3 linked regions of the Acuticoccus sediminis genome follow. The protein of the gene in region 1 interacts with the protein of each later gene in a pairwise test. Links are inferred from orthologs where the notes say so. Each region holds a gene or a part of one and is shown on either strand. Other genes may lie near its edges.

The links.
Region 2: the proteins of grpE (region 1) and DLJ53_RS32820 interact in binary tests that used the Escherichia coli proteins (3 or more experiments, as listed by UniProt). The link is inferred for Acuticoccus sediminis from one-to-one orthologs.
Region 3: the proteins of grpE (region 1) and groL interact in binary tests that used the Escherichia coli proteins (3 or more experiments, as listed by UniProt). The link is inferred for Acuticoccus sediminis from one-to-one orthologs.

The regions. Positions count from the first base shown.
Region 1 is NZ_QHHQ01000001.1:1,047,626-1,053,650, reverse strand. The notes cover bases 1-2,756. They hold grpE (nucleotide exchange factor GrpE), read left to right. Parts: upstream 1-931; coding sequence 932-1,582; downstream 1,583-2,756. Other genes in these bases: DLJ53_RS04475 (capsular biosynthesis protein), read left to right, coding at 1,726-2,756; trxA (thioredoxin TrxA), read left to right, coding at 602-922; addA (double-strand break repair helicase AddA), read left to right, coding at 1-544. In the rest of the region: more of DLJ53_RS04475, read left to right, coding at 2,757-2,850; DLJ53_RS04470 (adenosine kinase), read left to right, coding at 3,024-4,022; DLJ53_RS04465 (TraB/GumN family protein), read left to right, coding at 4,054-5,112; DLJ53_RS04460 (DUF2244 domain-containing protein), read right to left, coding at 5,137-5,613; DLJ53_RS04455 (ABC transporter permease), read left to right, coding at 5,870-6,025. UniProt on the Escherichia coli protein: Participates actively in the response to hyperosmotic and heat shock by preventing the aggregation of stress-denatured proteins, in association with DnaK and GrpE. It is the nucleotide exchange factor for DnaK and may function as a thermosensor.
Region 2 is NZ_QHHQ01000014.1:26,970-33,027, forward strand. What follows is about bases 890-3,678. They hold DLJ53_RS32820 (Nramp family divalent metal transporter), read right to left. Parts: upstream 3,048-3,678; coding sequence 1,731-3,047; downstream 890-1,730. Other genes in these bases: DLJ53_RS32810 (SCO family protein), read left to right, coding at 890-1,152; lspA (signal peptidase II), read left to right, coding at 1,178-1,681; mntR (manganese-binding transcriptional regulator MntR), read left to right, coding at 3,207-3,644. In the rest of the region: DLJ53_RS32800 (DsbA family protein), read left to right, coding at 1-35; DLJ53_RS32805 (copper chaperone PCu(A)C), read left to right, coding at 38-529; more of DLJ53_RS32810, read left to right, coding at 574-889; DLJ53_RS32830 (heavy metal translocating P-type ATPase), read left to right, coding at 3,821-6,058. UniProt on the Escherichia coli protein: H(+)-stimulated, divalent metal cation uptake system. Involved in manganese and iron uptake. Can also transport cadmium, cobalt, zinc and to a lesser extent nickel and copper. Involved in response to reactive oxygen.
Region 3 is NZ_QHHQ01000001.1:1,665,655-1,671,905, reverse strand. Bases 3,270-6,251 are described here. They hold groL (chaperonin GroEL), read left to right. Parts: upstream 3,270-3,929; coding sequence 3,930-5,573; downstream 5,574-6,251. Other genes in these bases: DLJ53_RS07285 (class I SAM-dependent methyltransferase), read left to right, coding at 5,797-6,251; groES (co-chaperone GroES), read left to right, coding at 3,585-3,890; DLJ53_RS07300 (methyl-accepting chemotaxis protein), read right to left, coding at 3,270-3,305. In the rest of the region: DLJ53_RS07310 (sensor histidine kinase), read left to right, coding at 1-233; DLJ53_RS07305 (response regulator), read left to right, coding at 230-655; more of DLJ53_RS07300, read right to left, coding at 1,683-3,269.

The sequences.
Region 1 (6,025 bases):
CTCGGACGGCGAGCACCTCACGGCCGTCGGCATCCCGGTGATCGAGCGCCGCCCCCTGGACGCCGTCGCATTCGGCACGATCATGCACCTCCTGCTCGAGCGCGACGAACCGGTCGACGCCATGGCGGCGCGCGTCGCCCGGGCGCACCCCGCGCTCCCTCCGGAGGAGACGGTTGCGATCGCGCGGGAGGCCGAGGCCGTCCTGGCTCTCCCCGGCCTTGCCGGACCGGCCCGGCGCGAGGTCGACGTGATGGGCGACATCCTCGTCGACGGGGTCGCCCGGCGGGCGAGCGGGCGCATCGACCGCCTCCAGTTGTCCCCCGGCCGCGTCGTGATTGTGGATTACAAGACCGACCGCATCGTGCCGCGCCGCGCGGCGGAGGCGCCGGAGGCCTACCGCCGTCAGCTCGCCATCTACCGGGCGTTGGTGCGGCAGATGCTTCCCGGAACGACCGTCGGAACGGCGATTGTGTGGACCGCAAACGCCACAATGATGGAAATGGATGGGGTGCTGCCCGCCATTGGCATGACGACCGCTGCTTGACGCTCCCCCACCCTATCCATACGTAGGCTTCACACTTCAGCGATAGTAAGGTGAGTGATGTCCTCCACAACGGTCACGGACGCGACCTTCGACAGCGATGTCATCAAGGCCGACGAACCCGTCGTCGTCGACTTCTGGGCCGAGTGGTGCGGCCCCTGCAAAATGATCTCCCCGGCGCTCGAAGAAATCGCCGCCGAGATGGATGGCAAAGTCAAAATCGCCAAGATGAACGTGGACGAGAACCAGGACACCGTCATGAAGTACGGCATCCGCTCGATCCCCACGCTCATCATGTTCAAGAACGGCGAGCCGACGGCCACGCAAGTGGGCGCTGCCCCGAAGGGCAAGCTCGTCGACTGGATCAAGTCCTCTATCTAAGGACCGTCAATGTCTGACGAGACGAACAAGAATCGGCACGAGGGGGACACCCTCGTGCCCGACGCCGCCGAGATCATGGGCGCGGGCGAGGCGGCGGAGTCCGCCGCTCCCGCTTCCGACGCGGACACGGCGCTCGCCGAGGCCCGCGCCGAGGTGGAGGACATGCGCAACCAGATGCTGCGTGCCCTCGCCGAGGCCGAGAACGTGCGCCGCCGCGCCCAGCGCGACGTGAGCGACGCACGACAGTATGCCGTGACGAGCTTCGCCCGCGATCTCCTCAACGTCGCCGACAACTTCGCCCGCGCGATGGACACGGTGAAGCATGCCGACCTCGAATCCCTGCCGCCCGAGGTGAAGGGGATGGTCGAAGGCATCCAGATGACCGAGCGCGAGCTGAAGTCCGTCTTCGAGCGGCACGGCATCAAGAGCCTCGACCCGACCGGGCAGAAGTTCGACCCGAACCTCCACCAGGCGATGTTCGAGCTCGAGAATCCCGACGTCGCGTCCGGCACGGTGATCCAGACCGTGCAGGTCGGCTCGGTGATCGGCGATCGCGTCCTGCGCCCCGCCATGGTGGGCGTGTCGAAGGGCGGTCCCAAGCCCGGCCAGCCGAAGGCCGAAGGCGAGGGCGACGCCGGGGCGACCGGAGACGCGGCCTGACAGGACCCAGGGTCCTTCTTCTTCAGGGGCCGCTCTCTCCGCTCTACCGCCAGATCGCCCGCCATCTGACCGATGGGGGCGCCACGGTCCACCGGATCAACCTGTGCCCCGGTGACAGGGCCGCCTGGGGCCTCGCCCCGGCGGTGGCCTTTCGCGGGCGGCTGGCCGACTGGCCGGCGTTCGTCGGCGCCTTCATGGAGCGCCACGCCATCACCGCCGTCCTGATGCACTCGGAGCAGCGCCCGTACCATCACGAGGCCGCGGCCGAGGCGCGGCGGCGGGGCATCGACGTCATCGTCACCGAACTCGGCTACCTTCGGCCGGACTGGATGACGATCGAGAAGTACGGCAACTCGGTCGATTCGCTGTTCCCCACCGATCCGGACACCATCCGCGCCCTCGCCGCCGGCGTGCCGGACGTCGACACGGCCGTCCGCTACCCGCGCGAGGCCGGCCTCGAGACCGTCGACGACCTGAAGACGAACCTCGCCAACGTCTTCCTCTGGTTCACCTATCCGCACTACCGCCAGCACGGGCTCTACCACCCGTTCGTCGCCTACGCGCGGTTCCTGTGGCGCGAGGGCCAGCTCTCTCGCCGCAACGCCGCCGCCCGGGCGGTGCGCGACCGTCTCGCCGCGCCCTTCTTCCTCTTCGCGATGCAGACGGACACGGACTTCCAGATCCGCACGAACTCCCAGTACGCGGACACGACCGAGGCGCTGACGGAGGTCTTCGCCTCCTTTGCGGCCCACGCCCCGGCGGGGACGCGCCTCGTCGTCAAGAAGCACCCCGGCGACCTCGGGCCGGTCCACTGGGCGGAGCGTGTGCCGCAACTCGCCGCCGCCGCCGGAATCGCCGGGCGCGTTGCGTTCGTGGACGGCCTGCCGATGTCGGAATGGACGCACGACGCGGCCGGTCTCGTGACGATCAACTCGTCCGCCGGCCTCGACGGTCTCGCCGCCGGCATCCCGACGATCACCCTGTCGCCGGCGATCTACGACGTCCCCGGCCTGACGGCGCAGCAGCCGCTCGACGCCTTCTGGACCGCGCCGCAGGTACCGGACCCGGCTCTCTTCGCCGCCTACCGCAAGGCGCTCGCCGCCAGCATCCAGGTGCGCGGGACGATCTATTCGCGCGCCGGCACCCGCGCCGCCGCCGAGGCGATGGCGAACCGCATCCTCACCGGCACCGTCAACGCCCCCGACCCCGCCGACCGGACGCCGCCGCGCTACGCGCGGGCGGGCGCCCTCGGCATCCGCCCTCGCTAGGTCGACCGTGCCAGGACGACGGTGCCCGCGCGACCGGTTTTCCGGCACGAACGGCCCCGATCGGAGGCCTGTTTTGCGATTTTGGCCGGCGCGGCAGCATTTTTGCCGACACCGTCCGAGGTTGACCGGACCGGCGGAGCATGGTTCGCCGTGTTCTCCAATTGGAGATTTGAATGACAGACGTACGCTTTGACGTTCTCGGCATCGGGAACGCCATCTTCGACATCTTGGGCCACGTTCACGACGACGCGCTGGAGCGTCTCGGCGTCGCCAAGGGCTCCATGCGCCTCGTGAACGAGGAGGAAGCCCGCGCGGTGGACGACCAGCTCACCGACTCGGTGCGCGTCTCCGGCGGCTCGGCGGGCAACACGGTGGCGGGCGTCGCCTCCCTCGGCGGACGCGCGGCCTTCATCGGCAAGGTGGCCGACGATGCGAACGGCGAAGCCTACGTCCACGACATGCGCCACGCGGGCGTCGCCTTCACGACCCCGCCGCTGATCGGCGGCGCGCCGACGGCGACCTCCACCATCCTGGTGACGCCGGACGGCGAGCGCACCATGAACACCTTCCTCGGCGCCAGCCAGGAGCTGACCGAGGCGGACATCGTCGACGGCCTCGTCGAGGCGGCGGCGATCACCTTCCTCGAAGGCTACCTCTTCGACCCGCCGGCCGCGATGGCCGCCTTCTACCTCGCCGCCAAGCGGGCCACCGCCGCCGGCAAGATCGCCGCGATCACGCTGTCCGACTCGTTCTGCGTCGAAAGGCACCGCGACGACTTCATGACGATCCTGTCGGGCGGCACCATCGGCCTCTGCTTCGCCAATGCCTCCGAGGTGAAGTCCCTCTTCCAGACCGACGACTTCGACGCCGCCGCCGCCAGGCTCGGCGAGCTGGTGCCGACCGCCGTCGTCACGATGAGCGAGAAGGGCGCGCGCGTCATCACGGGCGGCGAGGCGATCGACGTCCCGGCCGGGAAGACCAAGGTCGTCGACCTCACAGGCGCAGGCGACCTCTTCGCCGGCGGCTACATGTTGGGTCACGCCCGCGGCCTCGCCCCGGCGGAATGCGCCCGTCTCGGCGCCCTCTGCGCCGCCGAGGTGATCTCGCACTTCGGCGCCCGCCCGCAGACGACGCTCGCCGACCTTGCCAAAGACGCAGGCTTCACGTTCTGATCGGACGTCGCGCCGATCTCGCGAGGTTTTGATGAAGTTCGCGCATTGGGCCGTCGCCGCCATCTGGCTGGCGGCGGCCGGCGGTGCCGAAGCCGAATGCGGCCCGCCCCCCGCGTCCGATGCCACGCTGCTCGCCAGCCCCGAGGCCGTCGAGGCGATCGCCGAGGCGAAACGCTCGATGCCGAACGCCGAGGGCCGGCTTTGGCGCGTCGAGACCGATCCGCCGTCCTACCTCGTCGGCACCTTCCACGTGGCGGCGGGCGGGATCGAGGAGCCGGGGCCGGAGCTTGCCGCGCTGGTGGCCGGCGCATCGGGCCTCTACCTCGAGCTCGAGGGCGAGTCGGTCGAGGGCGAGGTGGCGCGGTGGGGCGCCGATCCGAAGAACCTCTTCCGCACCGACGGCAGCCGCTTCACCGACGGCATGAGCGAGGCCGAGCGCGCCCACGCGGCCGACGTCCTCATGGGCTACGGCATGCCGATCGCCGTCGCCGAGCAGCTCCGCCCGCTGATGCTGCTCTCGCTGCTGAGCGTCCCCCCCTGCGCGCTGGACCAGTTCGACGGCCCGGGCCTCGACGACAACCTCGAGGAGATCGCCGAGGACGCCGGCATCGAGGTGAAGGCGCTGGAGACGGTGGAGGAGCAGATCTCCGCGCTCGACGGTCCGCCCGAGGAGATGGACCCGATCCTGCGGATGACCCTCTCCCAGGACCTCGACGACAGCGCGCTCTGGTATCTCAACCTCGCGCTCTACCGCACGCGCCACATCGGCGCGATGTGGGCCCTCGGCGCCGCGGACATGGACGAGCTCGTCGGCCCCGAGGAGGCCTCCAAGATCGAGGCGATGTTCTGGGAGCGCCTCGTCGCGGGCCGCAACCGGGTGATGGCGCGGCGGTTGCTGCCGGGCCTGCGCGAGGGCGGCAAGGTCGTCGCGGTCGGCGCCCTCCACCTGCCCGGCGAGGACGGCCTCGTCGAGCTGGTGCGCGCCGCCGGCCTGACCGTCAGCCGCGTCGAGGGCGACGCCCACCGCGCGGGTGAGATGCCCGCCAAGACCGGATCGCAGCTCCGACTGATGCCCGAGCCGGCGCAATAGACCGGCGCCGCGGCGGCGACGGCGTCAGCGGCTGAGCCGGTTTCGGGCGATGGCCGCGTCGAGCGCGTCGGCGAAGGACGCGCGGTCGGCCGGGTTCAGGAAGGCGCCGATCACCGTCGCGCGGCCATGGGAGCCGATCTGCAGGTGCACCACGTCCTCGTCGCGGCGCACGACCTTCAGCCGCGCCCATGCGGTCTGGAAGCGATGCTCGACGATGCGCCCGGCCGGCGACACCTTGCGCACCAGCACCTCGGCCGGCGTGACGCTGACTTCCTCGAACTGGCGGCCGGAACGGTAGGAGAGGCGGAAGGCGCCCCAGACGAGCGCGATGTCGGCGACCGCGAACACCGCGACGGGCCAGGCGCCGATCGCCATCGTTCGCAGCGCGGCGAAGCCCATCGTGCCGACGACGATGGCCATCATGACGAGATAGCCACGACGTGTCAGCGAACGATGCGGGAAGAGAACCGCGTGAAAGGATTCAGCATCGGCGATCGACATCGGGTCACTATAGCGCTGCAATCCGTTGCCGACGATGGCCCTTCGTCACAGACGGGGCCCACCGGAGCGGCCGCGCCGGCGGGAGCGCGCCCGGGGCCAAGACCCGTGTACACGCCCGGGGCACATGGCCTAGGTTCGGCCCCGACATCGGGGCGGCGGAACGGACGGCGATTGAGCGAATGCGAGACGCGGCAGCGCACCCCCACCGGCCGTGCCGTCCCGGACGGCCTCTGGCCACGGCCCGGCTGAACGGCGCGTGACCCCGTCGGCCGCGGCGGGCCTCGCCGTCAAGCTCGTCATCGCCGTTCCGGTCGTTGCCGGACTCGCGGGCGTGACGGTGCCGGCTTTCGGTTACCTGCCCGCGATCGGGGCCGACAGCGTGGACCTTGCCGCCTTCGCCGCGTTCGCGGGA
Region 2 (6,058 bases), on another replicon or contig:
TGGCAAAGGAAATTAAAGCATCAGGCGGCTCGTAGTGATGTTCAAACTATCCAAAGTAGAAATACTCCGAGGCATGCGGACAGCTGGATTCGCCGCAATCGCGCTGTTGCTCGCCCTGTCCAGCACGGCATTCGCAGCATCGGACGATGTGTTCGTCGAAGACGCCTGGTCGCGCGCCTCGATTGGAACCAACCGGCCAGGCGTCGCCTATATGACGATCCGCAATGCCGGCGAGACGCCCGTCACCCTGATCGGGCTGACCTCGTCAATTGCGATGAGAGCAGAGGTGCACCGCACCGCAACGAACGAGCAGGGCGTCAGCTCCATGGAGCCGGCCGGTGACCTAACTATTGCACCTGGCACGATTTTGACACTTGCTCCGGGCGGCCTCCACGCGATGCTTATGAACTTGCAGGCGCCTATAAACAAAGGCGATCGCTTTAAACTAACGCTGAAATTTGCCGAGGGCGGCGAGGTAACGGTCGAAGTCGTGGCTCGTGGCATAGCAGCGCGAGGTCCTCGCGATTGATGCGGCGCCGGCACATCCTGAGGTATGGCTCTGCGACTGTCGCCTTGACGGCCCTGACGCTGTTCGCTGGATGGTGGCAGGTGGACGGACCGCCCACTCCTTCATCTCCTGGACCATTTCCGCTCCCTCTTGCCGAAATGACCTTCAAACTTGTTGATCACGAGGGCCAGAGCGTAGGTCCCCAATCGCTCGTCGGGCGGCCGACAATGGTGTTTTTTGGCTTCACCTATTGTCCAGACGTCTGCCCAACGACGTTGTCGGATATCACATCGTGGCTTGATGCGCTGGGTGAGGTGGCGGCGCAGTTAAACGTGATCTTTATCACCGTCGATCCGGCGCGCGATACCGTCGAAGTGCTGTCTCAGTATATAAAATATTTTCACGCGCAGATCCGAGGTTGGACGGGATCTGCGGCGGAAATTTCTCGTGCCGCAAGGGACTTTCGCGTTTCATACGAAAAGGTTTCCAGGGATGGCGACGCCTATACCATGAACCATACAGCGAGTGTTTTCTTGTTTGATGCCGGTGGACGCTACATCAGCAATATAGATTATCATGAGTCGAGGGAGTTTGCCGTGCCAAAAATATTACGCGCGATAGATACCCAAAGCGATGCGAGTTGATGCGCCCCGGACGCGCGAAGTACGCATGCCTCTCCATATTAAAGCAAAAAAGTACAAAGTAACGTCTCTGCAGAGCGGATTTTTAGTCGCCATTATTGTGTTATTCATTGATCAGGGCAGCAAGTTATTGGTGACCGCCCAAGCCGAAATTCTCCGAGGCGGCATGCCCATCTTTCCAGGATTGAATTTCGTTTTCATACAAAATGCGGGGGTAAGTTTTGGGTTATTTGGATTTGCCCCACATCTCGTCTTGATAATTTTTGGAATATTAATTTGTTGCATTCTTGTCATAATTATATACAAAAATAATGACTTGCACCATAACATATCTTGCGGAATGATTATTGGTGGTGCGCTAGGAAATATTATTGATCGAATTCGCCACGGCCGGGTCACGGATTTTATTGATGTATACGTAGGACAATTCCATTGGCCTTCGTTTAATATGGCCGACGTCTCCATCGTGACAGGAGCCATAATTCTCTCTTTTGGAGAAATTTTCTTTAAACGCAAAGAGGCCACGCGATAATTTAGTCCGCCGCATTGCATTTGGTGTGCTCGATTTAGTCTTGCCAATATCAGTCCCTGAACAGGGGGATCGGAACGCCGAAGGTGTCGGCGAGCAGAACGAAATTTAGCCCCAGCACCATGGTTGCACCGGCATAAGCGAGCATGCGGGTCATCGGCCCCGCCGCATATGGCCCCATGAGATCGCGACGTGATGTGAAGACGATCAGCGCAACCATGGGCACCGGCAAGGCAATCGACAGCACCACCTGTGACAGCACCAGCGCTTCGGTCGCGTTGTAGCCCAGCGCGACCACGCCAAAGGCGGGTACCATGGTCACGAGTCGGCGCAGCCAGATCGGCACTCGTACATGCAGGAACCCCTGCATGATAAGCTGCCCCGCCATTGTCCCGACCACCGAGCTCGATATCCCCGAGGTGACCAGCGAGACCAGAAACACCGACGCCGCCGCGGCACCCAGCAGCGGGGTCAGTGTCCGGTAGGCCGTTTCGATCTCGGCGACATCGCTGTGGCCCTGGTGAAAGGCGCTCGCCGCCATCATCACCATCGCCATGTTCACCATGCCAGCGATGGCCAGCGCGATCATCACCTCGATATTGGAATAGCGGAGCACCTTGCCGCGATCCTCTTCATTGCGGATCAGGGCGCGGGTCTGGGTCAGACCGGAATGCAAATAGATCGCGTGCGGCATCACCGTTGCGCCGATGATCCCCACCGCGATGGTTAGGGCGGCGGCGTCAGGCAGGGTCGGCGTCACCAGACCAGCCGCCGCAGCACTCCAGTCGACCGGCGCGATCGAGAGTTGGATGAGGTAACAGAGCCCGATGATGGCGACCATCGTCCCGATGATCAGCTCCATCGGCCGGAAGCCGTGCCGCTCGAAGATCAGAATGCCATAGGTGACGATGGCGGTTGCGACCATACCCCAGATCAGTGGTAGGCTGAAGATCAGCGACAGGCCGATCGCCCCCCCCAGGAACTCGGCGAGATCAGTCGCCATGGCCGCGACTTCACTGACGCACCACATGACCCAGACAACGGGCTTGGGAAACTGATCGCGCGACATCTCAGCAAGGTTCTTGCCCGTCACGATGCCGAGCCGGGCCGACAGCGCCTGAAACAGCATCGCGATGAGATTGGCGAGCAGCACCACCCACAGGAGCTGGTAGCCGTAGCCCGATCCCGCCTGAATGTTCGTCGCATAGTTGCCGGGGTCCATGTAGGCGATGGAAGCGATCACGGCCGGACCCGCAAAAAGAAGCTTGCCCGAAAGACCGCGGCGTTGGCCGGATAGGACGGCGGACATTCCCGAGCGAGTGCGTTCTGTGCTGATCAACGCGGCACTCCGAGTTTTGCGACATACCATTTATAGCCTATGCTATACTTCCTGCAATAGGCTATTTTCGCCAACCAGATTCGCATGCGTCGGGAATGAAATTAAGCCTCGGCTATCTTATGGATCTCCTACTCGGTATGGTACCGCTGCGATTGAATCTCTGCCGGACCTCGATCTGGAAGTGCAGCTATGGACGAAGCGAACACTGAGGCACTGGAAGCACCTCCTTCGGAGGAGGCCAGCCGTTTTGCCCGTGCGCGTGCGGCCCAGGCCAAAGCCGTCCTAGAGGATTACGTTGAGATGATCGGGGATCTCATTGCGACTCATGGAGAGGCGAGGGTCGCCGATATCGCGGAACGCATGGGAGTGGCGCAACCGACAGCCACCAAGGCGGTGACCCGACTCAAGCGAGAAGGATTTGCCACCTCGAAGCCCTATCGAGGCGTATTCCTCACACCGAAAGGGTCAGAGTTGGCTGACTATGTGCGCACTCGACATCGCACCGTGGTGGCCCTACTCATCGCCGTAGGCGTGCCGAGGGACATTGCCGAAGCCGATGCCGAAGGGATCGAGCACCACGTTTCCAGTCGGACCCTGGCGGCATTCGAAGCATTCGTTGCACGATAAGCTGCCGACGAAACTCATCCCAGTGGCTAAGTCTCCCAGAGGCATTTTAGTGACTCGCCAAGCATGAACTGCCGAGACGCCGCGTGCCGGCGGTTTCTCACGGTGGGCTCTTGAAGCTCAAGTCGCTGTAGGAATTACCTTGTGGGCTCAACCAGTCAGCCAGCTAGGACCTACAGATGTCCGATTGCACCCATCGCCATGATCATGGTCACGTCCATGATCACCCGCATCGTGATCAGAAAGAGGTCGGCTGTTGTGGCGACGGAACCACGTGCAGCGTCCCGATAGCATCCTCATCGTCGACAGGCGCGGGTCGAAGCTTTCGCGTCAGCGGACTAGATTGCGCCGAGGAAGTCGCCATCCTGAACAAGGCGGTTGGCCCCGAGGTCGGCGGCACCGACCATCTGGCCTTCGACGTGCTGAACGGCCGGATGATCATCTTGGAAGGAGCACGGTCGGTTCCGGACGATCGTATCGTTGAGATCGTTGCCGAGACCGGGATGAGCGCCGAGCTTTGGGACGACGACAGCGCTGCCGCGGACCAAGTGGCTCATCTCGGTCGTCAACGGCAGTTCACGTTGCTGAGTGGCGTATTCTGGAGCGCTGGCTTGCTCTGGCACATATTGGAGACTGGCCTCTCGGGGGCGCTCAGTCTCTTTGCCGGACATGGGGAAGAGCCGATGCCGGTCCCCGAGGCCGGACTATTCGCGCTCGCAATCCTGTTCGGTGTCTGGCTCGTCGCCCCGAAAGCCTGGTCGTCGGCGCGGCGGCTTTCTCCCGACATGAACCTCCTCATGGTCGTCGCGATCGCCGGCGCTATCGGGCTCGGCGAATTCTTCGAGGCGGCGACGGTCGCCTTCTTTTTCTGCCTGTCCCTCTACCTGGAGAGTTGGAGCGTGGGACGGGCGCGCCGTGCAGTCGCGGCCCTCCTCGATTTAGCCCCGCCGACCGTACGGGTGATCCGGCCCGACGGCAGCGAGGCAACGGTTCCCGCAGAGGACGTGCGTATCGGAGACCAGTTCGTGGTGCGCGGCGGCGACCGCATTCCGCTCGACGGCGAGGTGACGGCGGGCGCCGGTGCGGTCGATCAGTCACCGATCACCGGCGAGAGCGCTCTCATTCCCAAGGAGCCGGGCGACGAGGTCTACGCCGGCACCATCAATGGCGAGGGAAGCCTCACGGTACGCGCGACCAAAGCGGCATCGGACACGATGCTGTCCAAGATCATCCGCATGGTCGGTGACGCCCAGGCGCGCCGCGCGCCGGTGGAGCAGTGGGTGGCGAAGTTCGCGCGCGTCTACACGCCGGCGGTTTTGGCTCTCGCGGTCCTTTTGGCGGTCCTGCCCCCGCTACTCTTCGGCGAGGCATGGGTGACCTGGTTCTACAACGCGCTGGTGCTTCTAGTGATCGCCTGTCCCTGCGCGCTAGTAATCTCGACACCCGTCTCGATCGTCGCAGCCCTTGCGTCCGCGGCGCGCGCGGGTGTGCTGGTCAAGGGTGGCGCTTATGTGGAGGCGCCGGGGCGGACGACGGCCATCGCGATGGACAAGACCGGCACCATCACCATGGGCGAACCCGAGGTGACCGCTGTCCACCCCCTACGGGAACGGAGCGAACGGGACCTCCTGTCGCGAGCGGCCGCCCTCGAGGCGCGTTCCTCGCATCCGCTTGCGCGCGCCATCCTCGCTCGCTCGGAGCGTGATGGCATCCCCGCGATTGTCGCCGAGGACACCCGCACCATCCCAGGCCGGGGCTTGGAGGGGCGCTTCGACGGACAAGCGATCTGGCTCGGATCCGATCGATTTGCGTCCGAACGAGGGTTCGCCGACGCGATCCCAGCAGGCCTCAAGTCCGAAATCGAAGAAAAAGGAAACACGCTCGTCGTGGTCGGTGACGAGATGGGCGTCATCGGTGTCCTCGAGCTACGCGATCGCATCCGGCCGGATGCGGGGGCGATCATCGCCAAGCTCCGTGCACAGGGTGTCGGCACGATCGCGATGCTCACCGGCGACAACGCCAATACCGCGCACGCGGTCGCGGCCGAGGTGGGCATCGATCCGGCCTGCGTCTGGGCCGAGCTGTTGCCCGAGGACAAGGTGATCGCCGTGGAGGAACTGGTCGCCACCCATAACGTGGTCGCTATGATCGGGGACGGTGTCAACGACGCGCCGGCAATGGCACGCGCACACTACGGTATCGCAATGGGTGTTGTCGGCTCAGATGCGGCGATCGAGGTCGCCGACATTGCGCTGATGACCGACGACGTCAGCAAAATTCCATGGCTGATCGACCATTCGCGCCACACGATGCGCATTATTCGCGAGAATATCGGTATTTCGCTTGCGACCAAGGCCGCCTTCGTCGGCTTGACGGCGTTCGGTATTGCATCGATGTGGGGTGCGATTGCCGCAGAT
Region 3 (6,251 bases), 610 kb from region 1 along the record:
CGTGGGAAGAGCATTCGCCCGCCTTCACGCCGGCCGGAACCGCGTCGCAGCGCCGGGGCTTCGGCTCCGACCTTATCGAGATGTCGACCGCGCAGATGGGGGCGATCCTGACCCGGGGCGAGGGTCCGTCGGGAATCCGGCTCACCCTGACCTTCGAGGCCGGACTGCTGCCGCAGCCCATGGCCCCGAGCACGTTCCATACATCCTCAACCGCCAGGAGCCCTATGCAATGATCGCATCGCCGTTCGAGGAAACCCCCACACCACGCCCCATGCGGGTCCGCCGGGCGCGGGTCCTGCTGGTGGAGGACGAGGCGCTGATCGCGCTCACCCTCAAGATGATGCTGGAGATTGACATGGGCCTCGAAGTCGTCGGCCCCATCGCCCGGCTCGACGAGGCGATCGAAGCGGCGAAGACCGAGCCGCTGGACCTGGCGCTTCTCGACGTCGCGATCATCGGCGGTGAGGTCTATCCCGTCGCCAACATCCTGCAGGAGCGCAACGTCCCGATTATCTTTCACACGGGCCATGGCCTGAAGGAAGACCTGACGGCCTTCTACCGTTGCTCCGAGGTCTACTCGAAGCCCACCGACGACGCGGTCCTGCGCAACGCGATGACCCGCATGATCGCCGGCCCCGCCGCCGGCACCGGCTGACGGGCGCCCTCCCGGGGTGGTGAGCGGCGCCGGCGGGCTTTGCCTGCCCCCACGCCCTTACGCCGGGCCCCGCCTGAACGTCCGGGACCGCCGGTGCGACGACGCCGCGCCCGCCCGCGCCTGCGCCCGGTCACGCCGGGCTCGCAGCGGCCGAGGTCGCGAAGCCGCCCGTCCCGGTCCGGCGCGCCGCCCCCTGACGAACCGTCGTCGCACTTAAAACTTCCGCGCGAGCCGGGCGGTGTCACGCGACGCGGCCGCTCGTCCGACGCACGGCCACCTATCCCATTCATGACCGGCTGGACCTCCACGGTGACGCGCCCGTTTCGCGGAGGCGTGCAGTGAGCGTCACCTCACGGCCGCCGCTCGTATCGCCACGCCGCTCCGCACGCGGCCCCCGCAGATCGGCGCTCGCCGCCTCGCTTTTCCGCGACGATGACCCGGTGCCGATGATCCGCGATCACCGATTCGACACCCGCGCCGCGTCGCCTCGGGCCAGGTCGGTCGGGGTCGCGGCTGGCATCGTCTCACACGGGAACCACCCGATCTGCCGAGCGGCGACATCCGTCTCGCCGGTCGGGCACCACGTCATGGGGAGATGCAGGGATATAATAGAGAGGGCTGCGGGACCGCCGCCGGGGCAATCAGCCGTTCGCCGTGGGACCGCAGTGGCCGAATTCACCGCATCGACGGGCTGAAGCCCATGCCGCCACCCGGCGACCGAAGCGCGCGACGAAGAGGTGGAGCGGGACCGCGAGGCGGGTATGAGCAGCGGGAACGGAAAGCCCCCGGATCGAACGCCGCAGCGACCCGAACACGGCGGATCGAAACGGTGCCTCTGTGACCGGCGCGGCCGTCCGACTGGGTCCGGGCCGGAGAGCGGGGCCGGGCGTCTCTGGGTGAGTGTGGCGCAGTACGCGGCGGGTCCCGCCCAGCGGCGTAGCTCGCGGCGGCGCCCCGCGTCTTGCGCGGCGGGCCGGCAGGTACGACGTCCCGGCGAGCCGGTCGTCCCTGGAGCGCGACGGACGCCTCAGCCTTTTTCCTTGGCCTGAAGGGCCTTCACCACTTCCTTCGACTGGGCCGACAGGTTGTCGTTGGCCTCGACCACGCGGGCGGCGGCCGAGGACAGGACCTCCGTCGCCGCGAGGTTGTTCGCCGAGAACTCCTCGATTGCGAGGATCGTGCGCGCCGCCGTGTCCGCCCCGCGCGCCGCCTGCTGGGCGTTCGCCGAGATCGCCGCCGTCGCAGACTTCTGCTCCTCGGTCGCCTCGCCGATGCTGGCGAACAGCTTGCCCAGCTCCTCCATCACCGTGGAGACGGACGAGATGCCGTCCGCCACACTGCGGATCTGCGCCTGCAGGGTGCCGATCTGGTGCGAGACCTCGTCGGTCGCCTTGGCCGTCTGCATCGCGAGGTTCTTCACCTCCTGCGCGACGACGGCGAAGCCCTTGCCGATCTCCCCCGCCCTCGCCGCCTCGATGGTCGCGTTGAGCGCCAGGAGATTGGTCTGGTGGGCGATGCCGGCGATCGTCTCGACGACGTCGTTGATCTGCTCGCTGTCGCTGCACAGCCGGTGCGACAGCTCCACCGCGTTGGCGACCTTCGCGTTGGTGTTCGTGACGTGCTGGTTCGCCGCCGCGACACGCTGGCCGATCGACCCCACCAGCACGCCGAGGTCGCCGGCGGCCTGCGCCACGGACTGGACGCTGCTCGTCGCGTCGCTGGTGGCGGAGGATCCCTCGGTCACCTTCCGCTGGATCTGCGCGACCAGCCCTGTCACCGCGCCGAGCTGATCCGTCATCGAGGCGCTGGCCGAGCCGAGCTCGGCGATCGTCTTGGCGACGTTCTCCTCGAAGATCTTCGTGCTGCGGACCTGCGAGGTGATGTTCCGCCAGACCAGCATCGCCCCGACATAGGCGCCGTTGGTGTCGTGGAGCGCCGTGAGGCGAAGGTCGAGGTGCTCGCGGCCGTTGAAGTTCACGTTGGCTGTCCACGGCAGCCGCCGGGGGTCGGACAGGAGGTTCTGGATCGCGCCCGGCTGCTTGTGGAAGATGTCCATCGACTGGCCGACGATGTCGTCCGGCCGGCACGGCAGCTCCTCCGACATGGCGACGAGCGCCGTTCGCGCGGCCGTGTTGCAGAAGTTGATGCGGAAGCCGTTCTGCGGGTCGGCGACCAGCACCGGGACCGGGAACTGCTCGATCATCTGCTCGCGGGCGAAGGCGACCTCGGTCCGCTGACGGACCTTGCCCAGCGCCTCCCACATGCGGCCCACCGCGTCGGTCCCGTTCTCGGCCCGCACGACGAAGTTCGTGTCGGCGTTCGACACCTTCTCCATCGCGAGGGTCAGCGCCCGCATCGGCACGATCGTCCCGCGCAGGATGACGACGGTCGTGGCGACGCAAAGTGCGATCAGTCCCAGCGCGGCCCATAGGATGGTCGCGCCCTGCCCCTCCACCATCGCCGCCAGCGCCGCGCGGCTGGTTCCGGGGTCGCTGATCGCGGCGCCAACGTCCGCACTCATGAAGTAATAGGTGAGGCTGAGCGCCGCGTGCGTCGCGACGACGACGGAAAAGCCCAGCACGACCTTCGGCAGAAGCGCAAGGTTGTTCAGAAACCGGCGGTTCGCCTGGCCGCGTGAATTTTGAGACATCGGTTCATCAGACCCAATCGGATTCCGGACCGTGCGGTAATACGGTATGAGGATTGCCGGATCCTGTCTCCCGCGTGCGGCCGCCGGGCGTTGATCGGGAGCGCCGGAACCTCCATGTAGAGGCCGAAAAAATGTGACGCCCGTCACATTCCCGCGTTGACACCCACGGGACCACATCATATCTCCGCGACAACGCTTGGCACTCACCTCGGTCGAGTGCCAACAGCGGGAAGCACTCAGAGACCGGGCAGTTTCGCCCCTTTTGTCATGAGGACAGATATGAACTTCCGTCCGCTGCACGACCGCGTCGTCGTGCGTCGCATCGAGTCCGACACGAAGACCAAGGGCGGGATCATCATCCCGGACACCGCCAAGGAGAAGCCGCAGGAAGGCGAAGTCGTCGCCGTCGGCCCCGGCGCCCGTAACGAGAAGGGCGAGCTGGTCACGCTCGACGTCAAGGCTGGCGATCGCGTCCTGTTCGGCAAGTGGTCGGGCACCGAAGTGAAGCTCGACGGCGAAGATCTCCTCATCATGAAGGAGAGCGACATCATGGGCGTCGTCGAAGGCGTCTCCGTCTCCGCGTAATCCACCGCGCATCAGACCAGTTTTTCAGGGAGCCCCACAATGGCTGCTAAGGAAGTCAAGTTCTCGGCCGAAGCGCGCAACAAGATGCTGCGCGGTGTCGATATTCTCGCCGATGCCGTGAAGGTGACGCTCGGTCCGAAGGGCCGCAACGTCGTCATCGAGAAGTCCTTCGGTGCCCCGCGCATCACGAAGGACGGCGTGACCGTCGCCAAGGAAATCGAGCTTGAGGACAAGTTCGAGAACATGGGCGCGCAGATGGTCCGCGAGGTCGCCTCGAAGACCAACGACCTCGCCGGTGACGGCACCACCACCGCGACCGTTCTCGCCCAGTCGATCGTCCGCGAAGGCGCCAAGTCGGTTGCCGCCGGCATGAACCCGATGGACCTGAAGCGCGGCATCGACCTCGCCGTCGCCGAGGCCATCAAGGACCTCACCTCCCGCTCGCGCACCATCAACACCTCCGACGAGGTTGCGCAGGTCGGCACGATCTCTGCCAATGGCGACAAGGAAGTCGGCGACATGATCGCCCACGCCATGCAGAAGGTCGGCAACGAGGGTGTCATCACCGTCGAAGAGGCCAAGTCGCTCGAGACCGAGCTCGAGGTCGTCGAGGGCATGCAGTTCGACCGCGGCTACATCTCGCCGTACTTCGTCACCAACGCCGAGAAGATGACGGTCGAGCTCGAGGATCCCTACATCCTCATCTTCGAGAAGAAGCTCTCCAACCTCCAGGCGATGCTTCCGATCCTCGAGGCCGTCGTCCAGTCCGGCCGTCCGCTCCTGATCATCGCCGAGGACGTCGAGGGCGAGGCTCTGGCCACGCTCGTCGTCAACAAGCTCCGCGGTGGCCTGAAGGTCGCGGCCGTCAAGGCTCCGGGCTTCGGTGACCGTCGCAAGGCCATGCTGCAGGACATCGCGATCCTGACCAACGGCCAGGTGATCTCCGAGGACCTCGGCATCAAGCTCGAGAACGTGTCCGTGGACATGCTCGGCCGCGCCAAGAAGGTCACGATCAACAAGGACGAGACCACGATCGTCGACGGCTCGGGCGACGCCGAGGACATCAAGGGTCGCGTTGCTCAGATCAAGCAGCAGATCGAAGAGACCACCTCCGACTACGACCGTGAGAAGCTCCAGGAGCGCCTCGCGAAGCTCGCCGGCGGTGTGGCCGTCATCCGCGTCGGTGGTGCCACCGAGGTCGAGGTGAAGGAGAAGAAGGACCGCGTCGACGACGCCCTCAACGCGACCCGCGCGGCCGTCGAGGAAGGCATCGTCCCGGGCGGTGGTGTTGCGCTCCTGCGCGCCAAGGTCGCCGTCGCGAAGCTCTCCTCCGACAACCCGGACGTCGCGGCCGGCATCAAGATCGTGCTGCGCGCCCTCGAGTCCCCGATCCGCCAGATCGCCGAGAACTCCGGCGTCGAGGGCTCGATCGTGGTCGGCAAGATTCTCGAGAACGACAACTCGGACTTCGGCTTCGACGCCCAGACCGAGGAGTACGGCAACATGATCGAGAAGGGCATCATCGACCCGACGAAGGTGACCCGTTCGGCCCTGCAGGACGCGGCCTCCATCGCCTCCCTGCTCGTGACGACCGAGGCCATGATCGCCGAGGCCCCGAAGAAGGACGGCCCCGCGATGCCGGCCGGCGGCGGCATGGGCGGCATGGGCGGCATGGACTTCTAAGACGTCAACCGAGCCGCCCGTCTCCGGACGGTGGTCGGTCGCCCCAGGGCGCCCGACCGCGCGGCTCCGACGTCTTCGGAGGGACATGGCCCGGCGGCGCGGCGCAGCGCCGCCTGCCAAATTCGGAAAAAGGTCGTGCTCCGCACGGCCTTTTTTTGTGCCCGACCTGTCATTCGACCGCCGTGAGGTGCACGCTAAAGTTCCCGCAAGCAGGGGAACCATCATGCCCGTCGACGCCACGCCCGACCCAAACGCCGAACAGCGCGAGTACTGGAACTCCCCCACCGGCGACAAATGGGTCCGCAATCAGGGTGCGCTCGACACGCTGTTCGTGGAGATCACCGCCGCCCTCCTCGACGCCTCACGGCCGACGCGGACGTCCAGCGTGCTCGACATCGGCTGCGGCGCGGGGGACACCACCATCGCCTTCGCAAAGCGTTCGGGCGCAGTGCTTGGCGTCGACCTCTCGACGAGCCTCCTCGCCCGCTGCAGGGCCCGCATCGAGGCCGCGCGGCTCGCCAACGCCACCGTTATCGAGGCCGACGCGCAGACCCACCCCTTCCCGCCCGACAGCTTCGACCGCGTCGTCTCCCGCTTCGGCGTGATGTTCTTCAACGATCCGGTCGCCGCCTTCACCAATGTGCGCCGGGCGATGGGCGCGGAGGGGCGGATCACCTT